Regions from separate parts of the Hafnia alvei genome, predicted to be linked through region 4. Evidence: predicted binding sites of a transcription regulator. Region 4 holds the regulator's gene; each other region holds the start of a gene.
The links. Region 4 encodes PurR, which represses purine synthesis genes. Its sites were predicted from a motif close to CANGCAAACGTTTGCNTG; they were not measured.

Region 1: guaB (IMP dehydrogenase) is a predicted target of PurR. The motif match lies at 1,704-1,721, and genes of this name have one in related genera.
Region 2: carA (glutamine-hydrolyzing carbamoyl-phosphate synthase small subunit) is a predicted target of PurR. The motif match lies at 1,965-1,982, and genes of this name have one in related genera.
Region 3: purH (bifunctional phosphoribosylaminoimidazolecarboxamide formyltransferase/IMP cyclohydrolase) is a predicted target of PurR. The motif match lies at 3,135-3,152, and genes of this name have one in related genera.

Annotation. Positions count from the first base shown of each region.
Region 1 covers NZ_OZ061315.1:1,002,561-1,008,551, reverse strand. Annotated here, with positions in the region: gene guaA (glutamine-hydrolyzing GMP synthase) at 1-71, opposite strand, end outside; gene guaB (IMP dehydrogenase) at 176-1,642, opposite strand; gene xseA (exodeoxyribonuclease VII large subunit) at 1,813-3,189, shown strand; gene malX (maltose/glucose-specific PTS transporter subunit IIBC) at 3,566-5,137, shown strand; gene AB3Y96_RS04720 (MalY/PatB family protein) at 5,152-5,991, shown strand, end outside.
Region 2 covers NZ_OZ061315.1:3,947,414-3,953,404, forward strand. Annotated here, with positions in the region: gene carB (carbamoyl-phosphate synthase large subunit) at 1-549, opposite strand, end outside; gene carA (glutamine-hydrolyzing carbamoyl-phosphate synthase small subunit) at 568-1,740, opposite strand; gene dapB (4-hydroxy-tetrahydrodipicolinate reductase) at 2,209-3,030, opposite strand; gene xdhA (xanthine dehydrogenase molybdenum-binding subunit XdhA) at 3,555-5,840, shown strand; gene xdhB (xanthine dehydrogenase FAD-binding subunit XdhB) at 5,843-5,991, shown strand, end outside.
Region 3 covers NZ_OZ061315.1:305,961-311,951, forward strand. Annotated here, with positions in the region: gene purD (phosphoribosylamine--glycine ligase) at 36-1,319, opposite strand; gene purH (bifunctional phosphoribosylaminoimidazolecarboxamide formyltransferase/IMP cyclohydrolase) at 1,388-3,007, opposite strand; rRNA gene AB3Y96_RS01455 (16S ribosomal RNA) at 3,633-5,175, shown strand; tRNA gene AB3Y96_RS01460 (tRNA-Glu) at 5,314-5,389, shown strand; rRNA gene AB3Y96_RS01465 (23S ribosomal RNA) at 5,627-5,991, shown strand, end outside.
Region 4 covers NZ_OZ061315.1:2,506,600-2,512,590, forward strand. Annotated here, with positions in the region: gene AB3Y96_RS12010 (NlpC/P60 family protein) at 275-1,249, shown strand; gene sodB (superoxide dismutase [Fe]) at 1,601-2,179, shown strand; gene AB3Y96_RS12020 (YnhF family membrane protein) at 2,273-2,362, opposite strand; gene purR (HTH-type transcriptional repressor PurR) at 2,717-3,742, shown strand; gene AB3Y96_RS12030 (ABC transporter permease) at 3,746-5,392, shown strand; gene AB3Y96_RS12035 (ATP-binding cassette domain-containing protein) at 5,389-5,991, shown strand, end outside.

The DNA.
Region 1 (5,991 bases), 1.5 Mb from region 4:
GCCAGAAGCTGAGTGTATTGGGAGCCGAAATCCAGAATCAGAATGCGATGCTTATGAATATTTTGAGTCATGTCAGGCCTTGTTTAGAAAAATAAATAGCCAAAAAAAACGAAAATAGGTCACTGAATATTGAGCGGCGAGAAACAGCTTTGCGCCCTCGCCGCCTGTAGAGATATTACGAACCCATGCGGTAGTTCGGTGACTCTTTGGTGATGGTCACATCGTGAACGTGGCTTTCTTGAATCCCTGCTCCGCTGATGCGAACAAATTCAGCTTTGGTACGCAGTTCATCAATGGTTGCACAGCCTGTCAAACCCATGCATGAGCGTAGACCGCCCATTTGCTGATGGATAATCGCTTTCAGGTGACCTTTGTAAGCTACGCGGCCTTCGATACCTTCAGGAACCAGTTTGTCGGCAGCGTTATCGCTCTGGAAGTAACGGTCAGAAGAACCTTTAGACATCGCGCCCAGTGAACCCATACCGCGATATGATTTGAATGAACGACCTTGGTACAGTTCGATCTCACCAGGGGATTCTTCGGTACCTGCCAGCATCCCCCCCACCATGACGCAGCTTGCGCCAGCGGCCAGTGCTTTCGCGATATCACCGGAGAAACGGATACCGCCATCGGCGATAACAGGAATACCGGTACCTTCCAGCGCTTCAACGGCGTCGGAAACGGCGGTGATCTGTGGAACACCAACGCCGGTAACAATACGTGTAGTACAAATAGAACCAGGGCCGATACCCACTTTAACCGCGTTCACACCGGCTTCAGCCAATGCTCTAGCGCCCGCAGCCGTAGCCACGTTGCCGCCGATAATTTGCAGGTCAGGGAATTTAGCGCGAGTTTCGCGAATACGCTGTAACACGCCTTCAGAATGGCCGTGGGAAGAGTCAATCAGCAGTACGTCAACGCCGGCTTCAACCAGCGCTGCAATGCGCTCTTCGTTGCCTGCACCAGCACCAACCGCAGCACCTACGCGCAGACGGCCATGCTCATCTTTACAAGCGTTAGGTTTGCGCTCTGCTTTCTGGAAATCTTTAACGGTGATCATGCCGCACAGGTGGAAGTTTTCATCGACAACCAACGCTTTTTCCACACGTTTTTCGTGCATGCGCTGCAGAACAACTTCGCGAGCCTCACCTTCTTTCACGGTAACCAAACGCTCTTTCGGCGTCATTACCGCAGTAACAGGCTGTTCTAAATCGGTAACAAAGCGCACGTCACGACCTGTGATGATACCAACCAGTTCCAGATCGTCAGTAACGACTGGATAACCCGCAAAACCATTACGCTCGGTCAGCTCTTTCACTTCGCGCAGAGTGGTGGTTGGCGTCACCGTTTGAGGATCTTTTACCACGCCGCTTTCATGTTTTTTGACGCGGCGAACTTCTTCAGCCTGACGCTCAATAGACATGTTTTTGTGGATGAAACCAATACCGCCTTCCTGTGCCAAGGCAATCGCGAGGCGCGCCTCGGTAACGGTGTCCATTGCCGCAGACAGCATTGGGATATTCATACGAATGGATGAAGTCAGCTGAGTGCTAAGATCGGCAGTGTTTGGCAGAACGGTAGAATGGGCTGGAACTAAGAGAACGTCATCAAACGTTAGGGCTTCTTTTACGATACGTAGCATGGGCAATATCTCACCAGAGTGGTAAATCAAATAGATTTAATATTGCCGCGGCATTATACAGGCCGAAAACGGTTGCCTCCAGTACTTTTTATAAAAAAGTCTTGCGAAGGTCATTCAAGCATGTAGTATCGACTGATTAACACCTTGATTTAGAGTTTGATCTACGTCACATGTCGCTGCTATCTTCCCCACCAATTTTTACCGTTAGCCGGTTAAATCAGACCGTCCGTCAGCTGTTAGAAATGGAAATGGGGCAGATCTGGTTATCAGGCGAAATCTCCAATTTATCTCAGCCTTCATCGGGCCATTGGTACTTCACGCTGAAAGACGATCGTGCTCAGGTTCGCTGCGCGATGTTCCGCAATAGCAACCGCCGGGTCACTTTCCGCCCGCAAAACGGTCAGCAGATTTTGATGCGTGCCACCATCACGCTGTACGAGCCGCGTGGGGATTACCAACTGATTGCTGAAAGTATGCAGCCCGCCGGTGATGGTTTGCTGCAACAGCAATTTGAGCAGTTGAAGCAACGCTTACAGGAAGAGGGTCTGTTCGATCCTGCCCACAAGAAACCATTACCGTCGCCAGCCCACTGCGTGGGCGTTGTGACTTCATCAAGCGGTGCCGCGCTGCACGATATCCTTAACGTATTAAAACGACGCGATCCGTCTCTGCCAGTCGTCATTTACCCGACCGCCGTTCAAGGCGCAGATGCACCAATGCAAATTGTGCGCGCCATTGAATTAGCCAACCAGCGTAAAGAGTGTGATGTGCTGATTGTCGGTCGTGGCGGTGGCTCGCTTGAGGATTTATGGAGCTTTAATGATGAGCGCGTGGCGCAGGCTATTTTTGCCAGCCTAATCCCTATCGTAAGCGCCGTTGGCCATGAAACCGATGTCACTATCGCTGATTTCGTTGGCGATCTGCGAGCGCCAACGCCGTCCGCGGCCGCAGAATTAGTCAGCCGCAATCAAACCGAGCTCATGCGCCAAATGCTTTCACAGCAGCAGCGCATGGAAATGGCGATGGATTATTATCTTGCTCGGCATCAGCAGCGCTTCACTCGCTTGAATCATCGTTTACAGCAGCAGCATCCACAGCTACGTCTGGCACGCCAGCACACATTGCTGATTAAGCTACGCCGCCGTTTGGACGAAGCGGTGCAAACGCGCCTGCGCCTGGCGGAGCGCCAGCAAGAACGTGCCAATCAGCGCCTAAATCAACAGCAGCCTTCTGTACGCATCCAGCGCCATCAACAGCGCATCGAGCAGCTTCACAACCGGCTGGAATTACTCGTCCAACGCCAGCTTAGCGGCAATCGTGAACGCTTTGGCGCACTCTGTTCGCAGTTAGAAGGCGTTAGCCCACTTGCAACGCTAGCGCGCGGATTTAGCGTGACGCAGCCACCAAGCGGCGGCGTGCTGAAAAGCATTAAGCAGGTGACTCATGGCGATCTGTTAAAAACCCGAGTGCAAGACGGGTGGGTCGAAAGCACCGTGACATCCATCGCAACACTGCCTAAAAAGCGTAACGTGAAACATGACTCGTAGGCCTAAATAGTGAGTTCTGTGATGTAGGTCACTTCGCATAATAAAAGCGGTGACCTGAATCCTGTTTATACCCACTTTCGTTATTCTGTCATCCCTTCCTTGCTTTATAGATAAAAACAACGCATTTAAATTTCACTTTGCTTTTGATTGGTTATGAATCGAAAGCTAAATGGCGTGAAATCGATGCAAAATAAAACTGTGATCCTCAGTGCATTCTATAAACACCCGCTTTGTTTTAATTCCTCACAGCCCATTAAGGCTATTAGGGGATCATCATATTTATTAAATATCTCCTAGTTCACAGATAAAACATTATCACCATTCGTTTTTAATAATGGCGGTTTATTATCATTACCTGTTTATTGGGAGTGCCCACATGTCGGACACAAAATCTTTTAAGTCAAGGTTATGGGAATTTTTTCAAAGTCTAGGAAAGACTTTTATGTTTCCCGTTTCGTTATTGGCCTTTATGGGTTTGTTATTAGGCGTCGGAAGTTCAATTACTAGTCCCTCTACCATCAAAAGCTTTCCATTTTTAGGCAATGAATTAGTTCAGCTAACGTTTGGATTTGTTGCAACCGTGGGTGGGTTCGCATTCACTTACTTACCTATTATGTTTGCAATGGCAATTCCATTAGGTCTTGCTAAGCGTAATAAAGCCATTGGCGCATTTTCTGGTTTTGTTGGCTATATGATAATGAACCTTTCTATTAATTATTATCTTATGAGTAGTCATCAACTTGCCGATGCAGCACATATGAAGCAAGCTGGGCAGGCCATGGTATTAGGTATTCAGTCGCTTGAAATGGGCGTTCTCGGCGGGATTGTTGTTGGGGTTATTACCTATTTCTTGCATGAGCGTTTTCAAGATACGCAACTCCATGATGCTTTTGCCTTTTTTAGCGGCATCCGCTTTGTACCAATCATCACAGCACTCACGCTCTCTATCGTTGGGCTGATCATTCCATTTTTGTGGGAATATGTTGCCATCGGCATCACTGCCATTGGGCGATTAATTCAGAGCACTAACGTATTTGGCCCATTCTTATATGGCGTCGGCGTTCTATTATTAAAACCATTTGGCTTACACCATATTTTATTAGCCATGGTAAGATTCACACCGGCAGGTGGCACCGAATTCGTCGGCGGGCAAGAAATATCAGGAGCCCTTAATATTTTCTATGCTGAACTAAAGGCCGGCTTGCCATTTAGTCCACATGTAACGGCGTTTCTCTCTCAAGGCTTTATGCCAACCTTTATCTTTGGCCTACCTGCTGTTGCTTATGCTATTTACCGTACCGCTAAGCCTGAAAATAGACCAATTATAAAAGGACTTTTACTTTCTGGTGTTTTAGTTTCCGTAGTAACAGGCATATCAGAGCCGATTGAGTTCTTATTCTTATTTATTGCACCTTTCTTATATGTCTTCCACGTTATCATGTCGGGTCTAGCGCTTATGGTTATGGCACTTTTAGGTGTTACCATAGGGAATACCGACGGTGGGATATTAGACTTATTAATATTCGGTATCATGCAAGGAACGGCAACAAAGTGGCATCTCATATTCCCAGTTGGCATTATTTGGTTTGCGATTTATTTCTTTGTATTTCGTTGGTATATCCTCAAACACGATATTAAAACACCGGGCAGAGAAGATGATGACATCAGCGTGACTGCGAAAGCAGAACAGAAAGCTGAAAAGAAGAAAGGCTCCAAATACGATCCCGAGTTAATTCTCTCGGCGTTGGGTGGCAAAGATAATATCGACTCTTTAGATAACTGCATCACTCGCTTGCGCTTGGTGGTAAAAGATATGGCGCTTATCAATAAAGATATATTAAAGAAAGCAGGCGCACTTGCCGTCGTGGTTCTCGATAGCCATAGCCTACAGGTTATTATCGGCCCACAGGTACAAAGCGTTAAAACCGGCATTGAAGCATTAATTTAGCCCAAGGGAACCGTATGTATAATTTTGATGAGATTATCGATCGTAGCGTTGATAAATGCCGCAAGTGGGATTATGACTACGTCTGCTCACGCTTTGGGGCTGTGCCAAAAGATTTTATTCCCATGTGGATTGCTGACATGGATTTTAAATCGCCACCGGAGATCATCGCAGGACTGCGCCAAATCGTTGAGCACGGTACTTTCGGCTATACCTATTGCTTTGATGAGTTCTATCAGGCCGTCATCGATTTTCAAGCTAAGCAGCATAATGCAGATATTGCACGAGAGTGGATCACGCTCACCTATGGCACAGTCTCAACGCTGCACTATACCATTCAGGCATTCTGCAACGCAGGCGATGCTATTCTCATGAACACGCCGGTGTACGATCCCTTTGCATTGGCGGCAGAGCGCCAAAAAGTACGCGTAATAGCCAATCCTCTGGTTGCCGTAAATCAGCGCTATCAGCTCGATTTCGAAAAATTAGAGCAGCAGATAAAAGAGCACCAGCCAAAACTCTACCTGTTTTGCTCACCGCACAATCCATCAGGAAGAATTTGGACGGCGACAGAGATCCGTCGGGTGTCTGAACTGTGCCAAAAGTATCAGGTGATATTAGTTATTGATGAAGTTCACGCTGAGCATATTCTGCACGGCACCTTCATCAATGCCTTAAATGAGGGCTGTGCGCATGCAGATAATCTTATTCTGCTCACCTCCCCCAATAAGGCCTTTAATCTCGGCGGGCTTAAGACTTCTTATAGCATTATTCCCGATGAAGAATTACGTGCACGTTTTCGTCAGCAGCTAGAGAAAAACTCAATTACCTCGCCGAATATGTTCGGCGTATGGGGA
Region 2 (5,991 bases), 1.4 Mb from region 4:
ATACGCAATACCGCCGCCGGTGCCGCCCATGGTGAATGAAGGGCGAATAATACATGGGAAACCAACGTCAGCCGCGACGGCTAAGGCTTCTTCCATGGTGTGAGCGATGCCTGAGCGTGCGGTGTCGAGGCCAATTTTCTTCATCGCGATATCGAAACGGCGGCGATCTTCGGCTTTATCGATGGCGTCAGCGGTCGCACCAATCATGGTTACGCCAAACTCTGCCAGCACCCCTTCGCGCTCTAGCTCAAGCGCACAGTTCAGTGCGGTCTGGCCACCCATGGTAGGCAGAACGGCATCAGGGCGCTCTTTTTCGATGATTTTGCGCACCACTTCCCAGTGAATCGGCTCGATATAGGTCGCATCGGCCATTTCTGGGTCAGTCATAATGGTCGCGGGGTTCGAGTTCACCAAAATGACGCGGTAACCTTCTTCGCGCAGCGCTTTACACGCTTGCGCACCCGAGTAGTCAAATTCACATGCTTGGCCGATAACAATCGGGCCTGCGCCCAGAATCAGGATGCTTTTTATATCAGTACGTTTTGGCATTTTATTTATTGCTCCTGATTATTTGGCTGTTCTTGTCATTGTGTCGCGGTGGGTCTGAATCAAATCGATAAAGTGGTCAAACAGCGGCGCAGCATCGTGCGGCCCAGGGCTTGCTTCTGGGTGGCCTTGGAAGCTAAACGCGGCTTTATCTGTGCGGTGAATCCCTTGAACCGTGTGGTCAAACAGGGACTTGTGCGTCACGCGCAGCGTATCTGGCAGATTATCGCCATCAACGGCAAAACCGTGGTTTTGCGCAGTAATCATCACGATGTCTTTATCGAGGTCTTTCACTGGATGGTTGCCGCCATGATGGCCGAGCTTCATCTTGATGGTTTTGGCTCCGCTGGCCAGCGCCAAAAGTTGGTGGCCCAAGCAGATACCAAAGACCGGAATGTCTGTGTCTAAGAAGGTTTTAATGGCGCGAATAGCGTAATCACACGGCTCCGGGTCACCGGGACCGTTGGATAGGAAAATACCATCAGGATTGAGCTTCAACACATCTTCTGCCGGCGTTTGCGCCGGAACCACCGTCAGGCGACAGCCTCTATCAACCAGCATGCGCAGGATGTTGCGTTTCACGCCATAGTCATAGGCAACAACGTGGAATGGCAGCTCTGACTCTTCTTTCGCCGCAGGTAAATCATCCATCAGCGTCCAACTGCCTTGCGTCCAAGCATAAGATTCGCGGGTAGTGACTTCTTTTGCCAGATCCATACCTTTTAAGCCTGGGAACGCTTTCGCTTTTTCCAGCGCCAATTGAACATCTGGCAGCGTGCCGTCAATGCTACCGGTGATGATGCAGCCATTCTGAGCACCTTTTTCACGCAGCAAGCGCGTCAGTTTGCGGGTATCGATATCGGCGATAGCCACAACATTGTGACGTTTGAGGTAATCAGAGAGGCATTCGGTGCTGCGGTAGTTACTAGCAATCAGAGGCAAATCGCGAATTATCAGGCCTTGAGCATGAACAGCGGAGGATTCTTCATCAGAGGCGTTAGTGCCGACATTGCCGATATGGGGATAAGTAAGAGTGACTAGCTGGCGGGAATAGGAAGGATCAGTGAGGATTTCTTGATAACCGGTCATTGACGTATTGAAGACCACCTCGCCCACCGCCGATCCATCTGCACCAATCGACCGACCGTGAAACTGGGTTCCGTCTTCCAGAACCAATATAGCTGACTTAATCAAAACACCCTCCAAAGAATATTCAGTCACATTATTTGCATATTAATGCAGATCATTCGATCTAAATCAATGCAAAAAACTGCCTTCTTGACTAATTTCCGGCAAATTGCGCGCATTCTAAAGACGTGGTGAATGCTTGTCTACCTGAAAAGATGATTTTTTTGTATTTTTTAAGGCTTAAGGAGAGATTTTACAACGAAGTCGCTAAAAATAGATGTTAACTGAAAATAGAAAACGGTTGCCAGTGTCGTGAATTAGCGGCAATAGGTTTATGATGCAATTTTCCTCTGCAAAGGTCAATCACAGTTTCCACTCAGGTTAATAAAAAGTAAAATAAGGCGACTAACAAGACACTCATGGAAAAATACAACCAAAGCCAACATTAACATAAAAAAAATGGATAACGCATTGTTATCCATTGTATTTTTAATTTTAAAAAACAAATTAAAAACCAGTGATTACTGTTTTTTCTTAGAGTTCATTGAGAGAAAGAACATCACCCATATCGTAAAGACCAATAGGCTGATTGCCTACCCATGCAGCAGCTCGCACAGCGCCGCTAGCAAACGTCATGCGGCTTGATGCTTTGTGAGTAATCTCGATTCGCTCCCCCACATCGGCAAACATCGCGGTGTGCTCACCGACAATATCGCCCGCGCGAATAGTGGCAAAGCCGATACTCTTAGGGTCGCGCTCTCCGGTGTATCCCTCGCGGGCATATACCGCACACTCTTTCAGATCGCGCCCTAACGCCTGAGCAATGGTTTCTCCCATGGCTAAAGCCGTGCCAGACGGCGCATCAACTTTATGACGATGATGGGCTTCAATGATTTCGATATCCGTATAATCCCCCATCACTTTTGCCGCCTTCTCTAGCAGCTTGAGCATCACGTTAACCCCAACGCTAAAGTTGGCAGCGAACACAATGCCAATAGATTCAGCCGCTTTGTTGATCGCGGCTTTACCCGCATCATCAAAACCAGTGGTACCAATCACCATATTTTTGCGTTGAGATACGCAGAATGCTAAATGCGCTAACGTACCTTCTGGGCGCGTAAAGTCGACCAAAACATCAAAGCCAGCGGCGGCATCCTGTAGGCTTGAGCTGACTTTTACGCCTGTTTGGCCAATACCCGCTAACTCACCTGCATCTACGCCTAGCAATGAAGAGCCTTCACGTTCAAAAGCAGCACCGAGCACCACACCTTCTGCATTTGCAACCGCAGCAATTAACTGTCTTCCCATGCGGCCACCGGCACCGGCGATAGCAATACGGATATGAGAATTAGACATCTTCCCTCTCTTAATTATTTAATTTCACTCGGCTAATTTCACTCAGCAAGATAGCCAAAGGCTTACAATGTTAGTTTCAGGTTAACGACTCTTCTCCCTCACTGCCAGAGTAAATACACGGTAATTAGAAATTTGCGATTAACGCCGATTATCATCAGTTTTACGCACTAAAAAAACGCGTCGATGCACGTTAAGAACAAAAAATCAGCTTACGCATAATCATGCAAAACCAATCAGTTAGCGCAAAGAGACTAAGCATTTCATTACGATAACTTCGATCTCAATTTGATACCAAGATTCCCATTTTGATAGTCATCTGCTCTCCATCGCCGTCATGCCACCTTCAGCCATCACATTCTGTAATTCATCTAAGAAAAAACGCTCGATCCCCTTCACGTTTCCACCAATCACCTTACCGCTCAACGCCTTATGGCGTGCATCTTGCTGCTTTGGTGCTGATTTATATATTCCGACGATTCACTTCATTCAAATTAAAAATCCCAAGCTCCTCTAAGGAGAAAGCTATGTCGTTAGGATCCCCACTCAAGCGGGTGGACGCTGAAGCTAAGGTTACCGGCCACGCTCGCTACACCGACGATCATCAAATGCACGGCATGCGTTACGCCAAATATGTACGTAGCCCTCTCGCCCACGCTTACGTCACGGCCATTGATACTTATGCGGCGCTGGCTTTGCCGGGTGTTGAAGCCGTATTTACTTATCAAGACGTGCCTGAATTACGATTTCCCACCGCGGGACATGCTTGGTCACTGGAGCCCGCTAAGCGAGACGTTGCCGATCGTCAGCTACTCACCCAGCATGTGCGCCATTATGGCGACGGTGTCGCGATTGTGGTCGCGCGTGATGCACTAACCGCAGAACGAGCCGCCGCGCTGGTTGAGGTGGCGTATCAAGAGCTGCCGGTGATAACCACGGCGCAGGGCGCTTTAGCACAAGATGCCCCGCTGATTCATCCAGAAGGGAATACGCTGAAAAAAAGTGATATCAGCGCGAATCAGCCTAAAGAAGCGATTTCATCGGCCGATCTGCAGCTTTCTGCACATTTTCAAACGCCGGTGATCCAGCACTGCCATATGGAAGGCGTGACCTGTTTCGCCTACATGGAACAGCCGGATCACATTGTGATTGTGTCCAGCACCCAGATCTCACAGATCGTGCGTCGCACCGTCGCTCAAGCACTAGGTATGCCTTGGTCAAACATACGCGTGATAAAACCCTATATCGGCGGTGGGTTCGGCAATAAACAGGACGTACTCGAAGAACCAATGGCCGCCTTTCTCACCCAAAAGATGGGTGGCATTCCGGTGAAGGTCGAACTCAGCCGTGAAGAGTGTTTTTTTGCTTCACGCACGCGTCATGCCTTTAGTATCGACGCGGAATTGGGACTTAATCACGACGGTATATTAACGGGCTATCAGTTGGACGTGCTGTCAAACACGGGCGCTTATGCTTCGCACGGGCATTCCATCGCTTCCGCCGGTGCCAACAAAATCAGCTATCTCTATCCCCGTAGCGCCTTCGGCTATTCTGCTCTTACGCATTATTCAAACTATCCTGCCGCAGGCGCCATGCGTGGCTATGGCGCGCCGCAGGTGGCTTTTGCGCTTGAATGCTTATTAGATGACGCGGCAGAAAAACTGTCACTCGACGCCGTCGATGTACGTTTGCTTAATGCCGCACGCAGCGGTGATATCAATCCGGTTAACCACAAAAAGATTTATAGCGCAGGACTTATTGAATGCCTTGAAAAAGGGCGCGATCTGTTCGAATGGAACGCCCGTAAAGCCGCCTGCCAAAATCAAACTGGCGATCTGCGCCGCGGCATCGGCGTCGCATGTTTCAGCTACGGTTCTAACACCTATCCCGTCGGCGTTGAAATTGCGGGAGCCCGCATGTTGCTCAACCAAGACGGCACGGTAAACCTGCAAATTGGCGCCACGGAGATCGGCCAAGGTTCAGATACCGTTTTCGCCCAGATGGCCGCCGAAACGTTAGGTATTCCCTTTGAACATATTCGCGTGATATCCACCCAAGACACCGATATCACGGCCTACGATCCCGGGGCATTTGCGTCTCGGCAAAGCTATGTTGCCGCGCCTGCGGTGATGCAGGCGGCAAGCGAATTACGCAGTAAAATACTGGCTCATGCCGAATTAATTAGCCACCAGCCACAGTGGGGACTCACGTTACTCAACGGAAATGTCGTGATGGCAGCCCAGCCTGAGATGGTGCTCATGAGCGTGGCGGAAGTTTCGATGCACGCTTATTATCATCAGGAAATCGGCGCCCAGCTCCTAGCTGAAATATCCCATAAAACCACCACTAACCCACCGGCTTTTGGCTGCACGTTTGTCGATCTCAGCGTCGATATTCCACTGTGTAAAGTCACCATCAACAAGATTATCAACCTGCATGATTCAGGCCGAATTCTTAACCCACAGCTTGCCGAAGGCCAAGTGCATGGAGGGATGGGCATGGGGATCGGCTGGGCTTTATTCGAAGAGATGATCATTGATGAGAAAACCGGCGTAGTCCGTAATCCAAACCTGTTGGATTATAAATTCCCCACCATTATGGATCTGCCCGATCTGGACTGTGCATTTGTTGAAACCTATGAACCTCAGTCAGCGTACGGGCATAAGGCGCTCGGCGAACCGCCAATTATCTCGCCCGCTCCCGCAATTAGAAACGCTATTCGTATGGCAACCGGCATCTCCATCAACACGCTGCCCATCACGCCTAAAACGCTGTTTGCTGAATTCGTTCAGGCCGGACTCATCAGGGAGTAATCATGTACGATATCGAAAACTACTACCGTGCTCGCAGCGTGCTGCATGCCTGTGAGCTACTCACTGAATATCCACAAGCACGGCTTTTAGCCGGCGGCACCGATGTGCTGATCCAGCTTCATCACCTAAACCCCAAATACCGCCACATTGT
Region 3 (5,991 bases), 2.2 Mb from region 4:
GAGAACCACCTTAATGATCCTCGGTCTTGGTGTGATTAACGACCGCGCCCAATAGCCCGGTAGCCAATATCCTGACGATAGAAACTCTCTTTCCAGCCGACCTGTTTTGCTAGCTGATATGCATTTTTCTGCGCTTGCTCGATTCCATGTCCTAAGGCAGTGACGCACAATACGCGCCCGCCATGAGTCACCACATCGTTGCCCTGCATTTGGGTGCCAGCATGGAAAACTTTTTCGCCCTCTGCTGAAACCGACGGCAGGCCATGAATGACATCACCGGTTCGATAATCTCCAGGATATCCTCCTGCAGCGATCACGACGCCTAGCGCATCACGTTCATCCCACAGTGACTCTTTCTCGTTTAATTTACCTTCAGCACCGGCTAGGCAAAGTTCTACTAAGTCTGATTTCATACGTAGCATGATAGGCTGAGTTTCAGGGTCGCCAAATCGACAGTTAAATTCGATAACTTTTGGCTCACCTTGGGCTGAAATCATCAGGCCTGCGTAAAGAAAACCAGTGTATGGGTTACCCTCTTTCGCCATGCCATGTACCGTTGGCCAGATGACTTCATCCATAACGCGCTGGTGGATCTCATCGGTTACCACCGGTGCCGGTGAATATGCACCCATGCCGCCGGTATTTGGTCCCGTATCGCCATCGCCGACTCGTTTATGATCTTGGCTGGTCGCCATTGGTAGCACGTTCTTTCCGTCAACCATGACGATAAAGCTCGCTTCTTCGCCGTCGAGAAACTCTTCAACGACGATGCGATGGCCTGCGTCGCCGAATGCGTTGCCTGCCAACATATCGTGCACCGCGGCTTCTGCTTCTTCTAGCGTCATTGCAACAATCACGCCTTTACCAGCGGCTAGGCCGTCTGCCTTGATAACGATTGGCGCGCCTTGGCTACGGATATAGCTAATCGCGGGCTCAACGTCGGTAAAATTACGATACTGGCCTGTGGGAATGCGATGGCGGGCCAAGAAATCTTTAGTGAAGGCTTTTGATCCTTCTAACTGGGCTGCTGCCTGTGATGGGCCGAAAATCTTCAGCCCCGCAGCTTGGAACGCATCAACGACGCCAATAACTAGCGGTGCTTCAGGGCCAACTATCGTTAGGCCAATATCATGGCTCTGGGCAAATGCCAAAAGAGCGTTGATATCGGTTGCTGAGATATCGACGTTTTCTAGGGCTGGCTCCAGTGCTGTCCCCGCATTACCTGGGGCTACGTAGACTTTATCTGCCAGCGGCGATTGAGCCGCTTTCCATGCTAGTGCGTGCTCACGGCCGCCGTTACCGATAATCAGGATATTCATGCGCTCACCTCAAAAGGTGCGCCCGCAGGCGCACGAAAAACAGAAGAGATTAATAAAGAGAAAAATGATTAATGACGGAAATGACGCATATCCGTGAAGATCATGGCGATCCCGTGCTCATTCGCAGCGGCGATGACTTCATCATCACGAATAGAACCCCCTGGCTGAATAACGCAGGTGATGCCGACGGATGCCGCAGCATCAATACCGTCGCGGAATGGGAAGAAGGCATCTGATGCCATTACGGAACCCGCGACTTCTAATCCTTCGTCAGCGGCTTTGATTCCGGCGATTTTGGCAGAGTACACGCGGCTCATCTGGCCAGCACCAATGCCGATGGTCATTTTGTCTCGGGCATAAACGATGGCGTTGGATTTCACAAATTTGGCTACTTTCCAGCAGAACAACGCATCACGCATTTCCTGTTCGGTTGGTTGGCGAGTGGTGACTATGCGCAGGTCGGATTCTTTTACCATGCCTAAATCGCGGTCCTGAACCAGTAAGCCGCCGTTAACGCGTTTGAAATCCAATCCATTTTGGCGCGCATTCCACTCACCACAGGCTAAGACGCGCACGTTTTGTTTGGCTGCCAGCAGCTCAAGCGCAGGTTCGCTGATATGTGGGGCAATAATGACTTCGACAAACTGACGACTAATAATCGCCTGAGCAGTTTCGGCGTCGAGTTCGCGGTTAAAGGCAATGATGCCGCCAAAGGCAGAGGTTGGGTCGGTTTTATAAGCGCGCTCGTAGGCATCTAAAATAGAACCACCAACGGCAACACCGCATGGGTTAGCATGCTTCACGATCACACAAGCGGGCTCACTAAACTCTTTCACACATTCTAATGCTGCATCGGTATCGGCAATGTTGTTGTAAGAGAGCGCTTTGCCTTGAAGCTGATTAGCGGTAGCAACAGAAGCTTCAGTGACATTCTCTTCTATATAGAAGGCCGCATCCTGATGGCTGTTTTCTCCGTAACGCATATCTTGTTTCTTTATATAGCTAAGATTCAGCGTGCGAGGGAAGCGGCCAGAAGGTTCTTCAGTATTACCATAATAAGGAGGAACCATCGTTCCAAAGTAATTCGCGATCATGCCATCGTAGGCAGCAGTGTGCTCGAATGCCTTAATCGCCAAATCGAAACGCGTCGCGTGAGTTAAAGAACCCTCGTTGCTATCCATCTCATTAATGATGGCATCGAAGTCACGATTATTAACTACAATCGCAACGTCTTTATGATTCTTGGCTGCCGAGCGCACCATGGTTGGTCCACCGATATCGATATTCTCAACGGCGTCGGCTAAAGAGCAATCTGGGCGAGCTACGGTCTGAGCGAAGGGATAAAGGTTCACAACGACCATATCGATGGGCTTAATATCGTGGTGAGCCATAATGTCATCGTCTTGGCCGCGACGGCCAAGAATCCCGCCATGTACTTTGGGATGCAAAGTCTTAACTCGGCCATCCATCATTTCGGGGAATCCGGTGTAATCAGAAACCTCGGTCACGGGTAAACCTGCTTCCGCTAACAGGCGGGCAGTACCGCCAGTTGAAAGCAGCTCAACGCCACGAGAACTGAGCGCTTGAGCAAACTCAACAATACCGGCTTTATCAGATACGCTGAGCAGCGCACGGCGAATCGGACGGTTAGCGGAAGCTGAGCTCGTGTTTTGTGAACTGGAATGCATGGTAGTTATATCCCTCGGCTATGGAATCGCAATATAAAGAGCGTTATGTGAATACGGCATGCCTGTTTTATTCAAATAACGCCCCTTCGTTGGAAGAGGTCGAAAGATTTTAACGCATCCAGATTGTAACGAAAACGTTTGCGTGATGCTCGTCAAATTTGTCACCAATATCGTTCTGTGGATAAACTTGTGAACAAATGGGTATAAAGCGGGGTTTTGCTGTGGAATGCAGCAAACGATCAATTTAATGGAAATTAAGGGTTGTCAGCCCGCGAGAACTCCCTATAATGCGCCTCCATCGACACGGAACATGTGAATCACTTCACACCGTATCGGCGGTTTCGATAAGAAATCGCAAGAGAAAAAATCCTGAAATTTAGGGTTGACTCTGAAAGAGGAAAGCGTATTATACGCCACCTCGAGTTAGCAAGCTTAGTCTCCTAACTCACTGCTCTTTAACAATTTATCAGACAATCTGTGTGGGCACTCACAAGACAATATCTAACGTCCTCGGACGATAAAATATTAAAGTCTTGAAGAGTGACCAAGCAGTAATTCATTTAGTGAATTATTACGAAAGTTAATTTTCGAGCATCGCTTAACTTGTTTAAGCAAATCAAGCTTTTAATTGAAGAGTTTGATCATGGCTCAGATTGAACGCTGGCGGCAGGCCTAACACATGCAAGTCGAGCGGTAGCACAAGAGAGCTTGCTCTCTGGGTGACGAGCGGCGGACGGGTGAGTAATGTCTGGGAAACTGCCTGATGGAGGGGGATAACTACTGGAAACGGTAGCTAATACCGCATGATGTCTTCGGACCAAAGTGGGGGACCTTCGGGCCTCACGCCATCAGATGTGCCCAGATGGGATTAGCTAGTAGGTGGGGTAATGGCTCACCTAGGCGACGATCTCTAGCTGGTCTGAGAGGATGACCAGCCACACTGGAACTGAGACACGGTCCAGACTCCTACGGGAGGCAGCAGTGGGGAATATTGCACAATGGGCGCAAGCCTGATGCAGCCATGCCGCGTGTATGAAGAAGGCCTTCGGGTTGTAAAGTACTTTCAGCGAGGAGGAAGGCATTGTGGTTAATAACCACAGTGATTGACGTTACTCGCAGAAGAAGCACCGGCTAACTCCGTGCCAGCAGCCGCGGTAATACGGAGGGTGCAAGCGTTAATCGGAATTACTGGGCGTAAAGCGCACGCAGGCGGTTGATTAAGTCAGATGTGAAATCCCCGAGCTTAACTTGGGAACTGCATTTGAAACTGGTCAGCTAGAGTCTTGTAGAGGGGGGTAGAATTCCAGGTGTAGCGGTGAAATGCGTAGAGATCTGGAGGAATACCGGTGGCGAAGGCGGCCCCCTGGACAAAGACTGACGCTCAGGTGCGAAAGCGTGGGGAGCAAACAGGATTAGATACCCTGGTAGTCCACGCTGTAAACGATGTCGACTTGGAGGTTGTGCCCTTGAGGCGTGGCTTCCGGAGCTAACGCGTTAAGTCGACCGCCTGGGGAGTACGGCCGCAAGGTTAAAACTCAAATGAATTGACGGGGGCCCGCACAAGCGGTGGAGCATGTGGTTTAATTCGATGCAACGCGAAGAACCTTACCTACTCTTGACATCCAGAGAACTTAGCAGAGATGCTTTGGTGCCTTCGGGAACTCTGAGACAGGTGCTGCATGGCTGTCGTCAGCTCGTGTTGTGAAATGTTGGGTTAAGTCCCGCAACGAGCGCAACCCTTATCCTTTGTTGCCAGCACGTAATGGTGGGAACTCAAAGGAGACTGCCGGTGATAAACCGGAGGAAGGTGGGGATGACGTCAAGTCATCATGGCCCTTACGAGTAGGGCTACACACGTGCTACAATGGCATATACAAAGAGAAGCGAACTCGCGAGAGCAAGCGGACCTCATAAAGTATGTCGTAGTCCGGATTGGAGTCTGCAACTCGACTCCATGAAGTCGGAATCGCTAGTAATCGTAGATCAGAATGCTACGGTGAATACGTTCCCGGGCCTTGTACACACCGCCCGTCACACCATGGGAGTGGGTTGCAAAAGAAGTAGGTAGCTTAACCTTCGGGAGGGCGCTTACCACTTTGTGATTCATGACTGGGGTGAAGTCGTAACAAGGTAACCGTAGGGGAACCTGCGGTTGGATCACCTCCTTACCTAAAGATAGCGTTAAGTGCAGTGTCCACACAGATTGTCTGATGAAATTAATGAGCAAGAGCACCTGTTGATGTTGTGAGTTTTAAGACTCATGCTGATACGAAACGAGAAAGCGCAAGCTTTGTCGGTATTTTCGTGTCCCCATCGTCTAGAGGCCTAGGACACTGCCCTTTCACGGCTGTAACAGGGGTTCGAATCCCCTTGGGGACGCCATTCCGATAATGAGTGAAAGACATTATCACCTGAATATCTTAAAGATGACTTTATTAAGTCGTGTTTAAGATATTGCTCTTTAACAATCTGGAACAAGCTGAAATTTGAAAGCTTAAGCAACTGTGAGACACACTGACACAGTTTGCATTAAGCAGTCTCTCAATTTTTTGCAATCTTGAATGCTGTCTTGAACCGGTTCGTAACCGTGTTCACTAAAAAGACACCTTCGGGTTGTGAGGTTAAGTGACTAAGCGTACACGGTGGATGCCTAGGCAGTCAGAGGCGATGAAGGACGTGCTAATCTGCGATAAGCGTCGGTAAGCTGATATGAAGCGTTATAACCGACGATTTCCGAATGGGGAAACCCAGTGTGATTCGTCACACTATCGTTAAGTGAATACATAGCTTAACGAAGCGAACCAGGGGAACTGAAACATCTAAGTACCCTGAGGAAAAGAAATCAACCGAGATTCCCCTAGTAGCGGCGAGCGAACGGGGAACAGCCCAGAACCTTAATCAGCGTATGTGTCAGAGGAACGGTCTGGAAAGTCCGGCGATACAGGGTGATAGCCCCGTACTTGAAAATGCATATGTTGTGAGTT
Region 4 (5,991 bases):
AAAAAAACGCCATCTTTTATGTGGCTATTATCTGAATTTCAACATCCCGTCACAGCGTAAGCTCAGTTTAATCTAAAAACGTGCTATGCTATATCCGTTTTGTACACGATCAGAATTACCGCGTTTTTTGAACAAAACAGTATCTGATTCAATCACCGTAACATTTGGTCACAAAGAGAATATAAATAGCAGAAATGAATGCTGTTTTGTTGCGGCGGTTTATTTAATACTGTTTGCCATGTTTTTTGCTTGGGACAAAGTCTGGAACCTATCGATGCGTCTATATATCGCGCTCTTTGTTCTGCTGTTTACACAGCTATTTGCTAATGCAGCGAATGCCTCTCCGGGGCATAAAGTCGTTGCCGATCAGCGAAAGTCGCATGCGACAAGTAGCGAAACTGCCGATCGTAAAAAACGAAAGCCGGCCACCAGCAAAAAAGAAAAAACTGCGGCACCTACAACAACGGCAAAAAATAAAAAATCGGTAGAGCAAAAAAGCAAGGCGACTAAAAAAACAGCAGACGTTCAGCCTACCGCTCTCGCCACCAAGTTCGCCAAAAATAGAGCCGTTGCGCGCAATAAAGCCAATAGCAAAAAAATAGATAAAGCAGTATTAGCCTCTATTTCTAAACCGAAGGCAAAATCCAGCGTCAAGAAAAGCGACACTCATTCCACGGCTAGGCTAGCTCGCGTTAGTAATAAAAAAACCTATGGTCGCCAGCGCGGTGAATTGAATAGCCATGGCAGAAACAGCAAAGGCGAATTAGCCAAGCTGAATCAAAACAATATTGAAATCGTTGATGGTAAACCGATCCGTTTGAGCCCTCAGCATAAAAAACGCTACCAGCATGCCAAGCAGACGGCCATGAATAAGCTGATGAATCAGGTAGGCAAACCGTATCGCTGGGGTGGAGCTTCACCAAGCACGGGCTTCGACTGCAGCGGTTTAGTCTATTACGCCTATCAGGATTTACTGAGCATCAAGATCCCGCGTACCGCCAATGAAATGTATCATCTGCGCGATGCGGCTCCGGTGAAAAAAACAGAGCTACAAAAAGGCGACTTGGTCTTCTTCCGTATTAATAATCGTGGCGCCGCCGATCATGTAGGTGTTTATATGGGCGAAGGTAAATTTATACAGTCACCTCGCACCGGCGAACAAATTCGGATCAGCTATTTAGATAATGATTATTGGCAAGGACACTACGTTGGCGCCCGCCGCGTAATGACGCCAAAAACGATTCGTTAATAGCAGAAGGTCATTGTTAAACAGATTTATGGTAGGGATTAATCGTATTTTGTGATAATCCCTATCATTTAGATTTACCCTGTCTTTGTATTATCCCCTTCCCCTCATTTTCGTACCGTCGCCGTTTTGAACGAATGGTGTACAAATCATCAATTGATAACCAAAAACAAAAATTTTGCCTGTTATTAGATTCAAAACTTGCTAAAATCGATCCCCATAACAAGAGCACAACAAGATCGTTTCAATTTTAAAAACCCGCTCACTGACATTAACGTTGGTGTGATGCATGAAACATAAAACACTTCCGTGTAACTGTTTCATTGCAAAATAGAGCAATAATAGGAGAGAGCAATGTCTTTTGAATTACCTGCATTACCATACGAAAAAAACGCACTCGAACCGCACATCTCCGCAGAAACCTTGGAATACCATTACGGTAAGCATCACAACACCTACGTGGTTAACCTGAACAATCTGGTTAAAGGCACTGAATTTGAAGGTAAATCACTGGAAGAGATCATCAAGACCTCTACCGGCGGGATCTTCAACAACGCCGCTCAGGTTTGGAACCACACCTTCTACTGGCATTGCCTGTCACCAAAAGGTGGCAACGCACCAACTGGCGCAGTAGCCGAAGCCATTAACAAAGCATTTGGTTCATTCGACGCTTTCAAAGAAGAACTGACTAAATCCGCGATCGGCAACTTCGGTTCTGGTTGGACTTGGCTGGTTAAAAAAGCCGATGGTTCTTTGGCAATTGTGAACACCTCAAACGCAGCAACACCACTGACCAGCGGTGATAAGCCTCTGCTGACCGTGGACGTTTGGGAGCACGCCTACTACATCGACTATCGCAATGCGCGTCCTAAATATCTGGAGAACTTCTGGGCTCTGGTAAACTGGGAATTCGTGGCGAAAAATCTGGCATAAGTTTGCTAAGTTACGCACATGAAAAAGGCGGTCAATTGACCGCCTTTTGTTTTAGCCATGTTAATAGCTATCGATAGAAAACTTAGCGATAAATCAATGTAGCGCGGCAACAAAACTAAAGATAACAATCACAGCCAGCGCCGCGACCGTTGTCATTAGAGAATATTTCAGGTCGGTTTCCATTTCTTCTTCTCCCGCATTTCGTTATCAGATCAATTTTGATTATACATAAACACTTGCAGAAAGTGTGTGAAATCATTTTCACATACCTTAAATGGGATCGCACGCAGTAAAACTTTCGATTATTCTTTCTGTTAACCCACAATTTTGACTTCCCCTTTTGCATTTTATAGGCCAAAATTTACGGTTTACTGCTACGTATCAGCTTTCATAACGTAAAAGAATAGGCTGGCGCTTGATAAATCCGCATATTCCTCTCTTTGATGCGATTGTAATCAGTATATTTTGATGTACGTAAGCAAACGATTAACGCAATAGCTATGTCATTGTGACATTAGCTTAGGAGTCATCTGTTTCATGGCAACGATTAAAGATGTGGCAAAACGCGCGGGCGTTTCAACCACGACAGTGTCTCACGTTATTAATAAGACGCGTTTTGTCGCAGAAGAGACCAAGACCGCGGTTTGGGAAGCCATTAAAGAATTGCACTACTCCCCCAGCGCCGTCGCCCGTAGCCTGAAAGTGAACCACACTAAATCGATCGGTTTGCTGGCAACCTCCAGCGAAGCGCCCTATTTTGCTGAGGTGATTGAGGCCGTTGAAAACGCCTGTTACAGCCAAGGCTATACGCTTATTTTATGTAACTCTCACAATAACCCTGAAAAGCAAAAAGCTTATTTGGCAATGCTGGCGCAAAAGCGCGTCGATGGGCTGTTAGTGATGTGCTCTGAATATCCAGAAAACCTGCTGCAAACCCTTGAGGACTACCGCAATATTCCAATGGTAGTGATGGACTGGGGCACACAGCGCAGTGATTTTACCGACGCCATTCAAGATAATGCGTTCGAAGGTGGCTATTTAGCCGGTCGCTATTTAATTGAACGCGGTCACCGCGATATTGGGGCGATTACCGGTCAGCTTTCCCGTAACACCGGCGGAGGTCGTCTGCGCGGCTTCTTGAAAGCCCTGCAGGAAGCCAATATTTCCGCACGCGATGAGTGGATGGTAGAAGGCGACTTCGAGCCAGAATCCGGTTACAAAGCCATGCACCAGATCCTATCGCAAAAAAATCGCCCAACGGCGGTCTTCGTGGGCGGAGATATCATGGCGATGGGCGCAATCTGCGCCGCCGATGAGATGGGCTTACGTGTACCGCAGGATATATCGGTGATCGGTTATGATAACGTGCGCAACGCTCGCTACTTCTCACCAGCGTTGACCACCATCCACCAGCCGAAAGAGCGTTTGGGCTCTATGGCCTTTGATATGCTGCTCGACCGTATCGTGAGCAAACGTGAAGATTCTCAAACGATCGAAGTTCATCCAAAACTCGTGGAGCGTCGCTCCGTTGCCGATGGCCCATATCTGGACTATCGCCGCTAAGTGATGAAGAGCAGCCCTTTTCTTTTAGCGCTGTTCCCCGTTGTGCTGTTCTTTGCCGGAGCGTTGCCAATATTGGCAGCGCTGCTGGCACTGACTCAGCCGCTGTCTGACATTTCCTCTTTCAATAACTTCATCCAGCCGTGGACGCTTTTACTCCAATGGCCAGGTTTGATGCGCTCGGTTGGCCTGAGTTTATGGAGCGCAATCGCCGCTACCTTAATATCACTTTGGTTGGCATTAGCGCTTTGCGGGCAAGTTATACAGCGCGCCAGCGGGGCCGCTCGCGCTGTTTCGAGCGCGATTTTAGCCATGCCGCATATTGCACTGGCGACCGGACTCATACTGCTGTTATCTCCTTCAGGTTGGCTACTCAGGCTTATATCCCCAACATTTACGGGTTTTGTGCGCCCGCCTGATTGGACGATCGTCAATGACCCTTATGCCCTGTCCTTAATTCTTTTACTGGTGATCAAAGAGACACCCTTTTTATTTTTGCTGGCGTTTAACATCGCGGGGCGAATTGATGTGGCCCGTCAAATGCAGGCTGGTAACGCATTGGGTTACCACAGTGAAAAAGTCTGGTGGTTGCTATTAGTGCCGCAAATACTGGTGGCCCTGCGCCTGCCGCTGTTTTGCGTGCTCGCCTTTGGGCTATCCGCCGTGGATATTGCGATTCTATTGGGGCCACAGCAGCCAACCACCTTGGCGTTGTTAGTTTGGCAATGGATAAGCGAACCCTCGATGGGGCACCAGTCTTTGGCCGCCGCTGGCACGCTGTTGCTTATTGCGATGACATTAGCCAGCTTTGGCGCATGGGGATGCGGTGAAAAACTCTGGTTGAAATATTGTCGCAACGCTTATGGGCAAAGGCGCAACACATGGCGTATGCCGCTTGCTCCGCTCTGGACAATTGGCGTGCTGTTAACGCTAGGTGCTTACGCGGTACTCTTCGTTTGGTCTATTGCGTGGCGTTGGCCTTTCTCTTCTTCTTTCCCGCTACAGTGGACCGATGATTATTGGCTTACCAGCATTCATCAGCTCAGTGCGCCGATTATGAATAGCCTGCTCATTGCGGGGATGGCGAACCTGTTAAGCTTGGTGCTGTGCGTTGGTTTTTTGGAGTGGCAATTTTATACGCGTAGCAAAACGAACTTTTGGCTTCTGCTCGCCCCACTGTTGATACCACAAATCAGCCTAATCTTCGGCTTACAGCATATGGCCGCTTGGCTGGATGTTATTGGCCTGCTGCCCAGCGTTGTCTTTGCCCATATGGTGTTTATCGTTCCGTACTATTTTCTTAGCCTCAGCGGCGCGTGGCAGGCTTTCGATTCACGACTGCTCTACACCGCACAATCTCTTGGCAAAGCGCCTTGGACCTGTTTCTGGCGCATCAAGATCCGTTTATTGAGCAAACCACTAACGCTTTCCGTTGCGCTAGGTTTCGCGGTTAGCATGGGATTATATTTACCCACGCTGGGCTTAGGCGCTGGGCGCTTCCCCACATTGGCAACTGAAACCGTTGCCTATGCATCCGGTATCGATCGTCGAATGGCTGCCGTTGCGGCCCTGTGGCAAACGTTCATTCCGCTTTTGGTTTACGGTATCGCGCTATTTCTGCCATTCATATTAACAAGGAATAAAAAACTGTGACGGTTTTAGCGCTCGAGCAATTTCAGCTTTTCCTGCATGGCACACCGCTAACTTCAGCGTTGAATACCCACGTAGAAGGCGGCCAAATACTCACGCTGATGGGGCCAAGCGGCTGCGGGAAATCGAGCTTATTGATGGCCATTTCTGGACACGCTCACGCCCCACTCTCAACGCAGGGAAAAGTGCTGATTGATAATCGCGAGGTGACTGAGCTTCCTGCCTATCAGCGAAAGATAGGGCTGTTATTCCAAGATGATTTGCTGTTTCCCCACCTTAACGTTGAGCAAAACTTGCTCTTCGCATTACCAGATAACACCAGCAGAGAAGAACAGCATCGGCAGGTCGCACTGGCATTGGGGAAAATTGGCATGAACGAATTTTCATCTCGCTATCCTGATGAATTATCTGGCGGCCAGCGCGCCAGAATCAGTTTGTTACGCACCCTGCTTTCTCGCCCTCGCGTGGTGGCTTTGGATGAGCCTTTTTCCAAGCTTGATAAAGCGCTGCGACAACAGTTTCGCCAGTGGGTCTTTAGCGAATTACGTCAGGCGAATATTGCCACCCTGCTAGTGACACACGACGAAGACGATGTTCCGCCA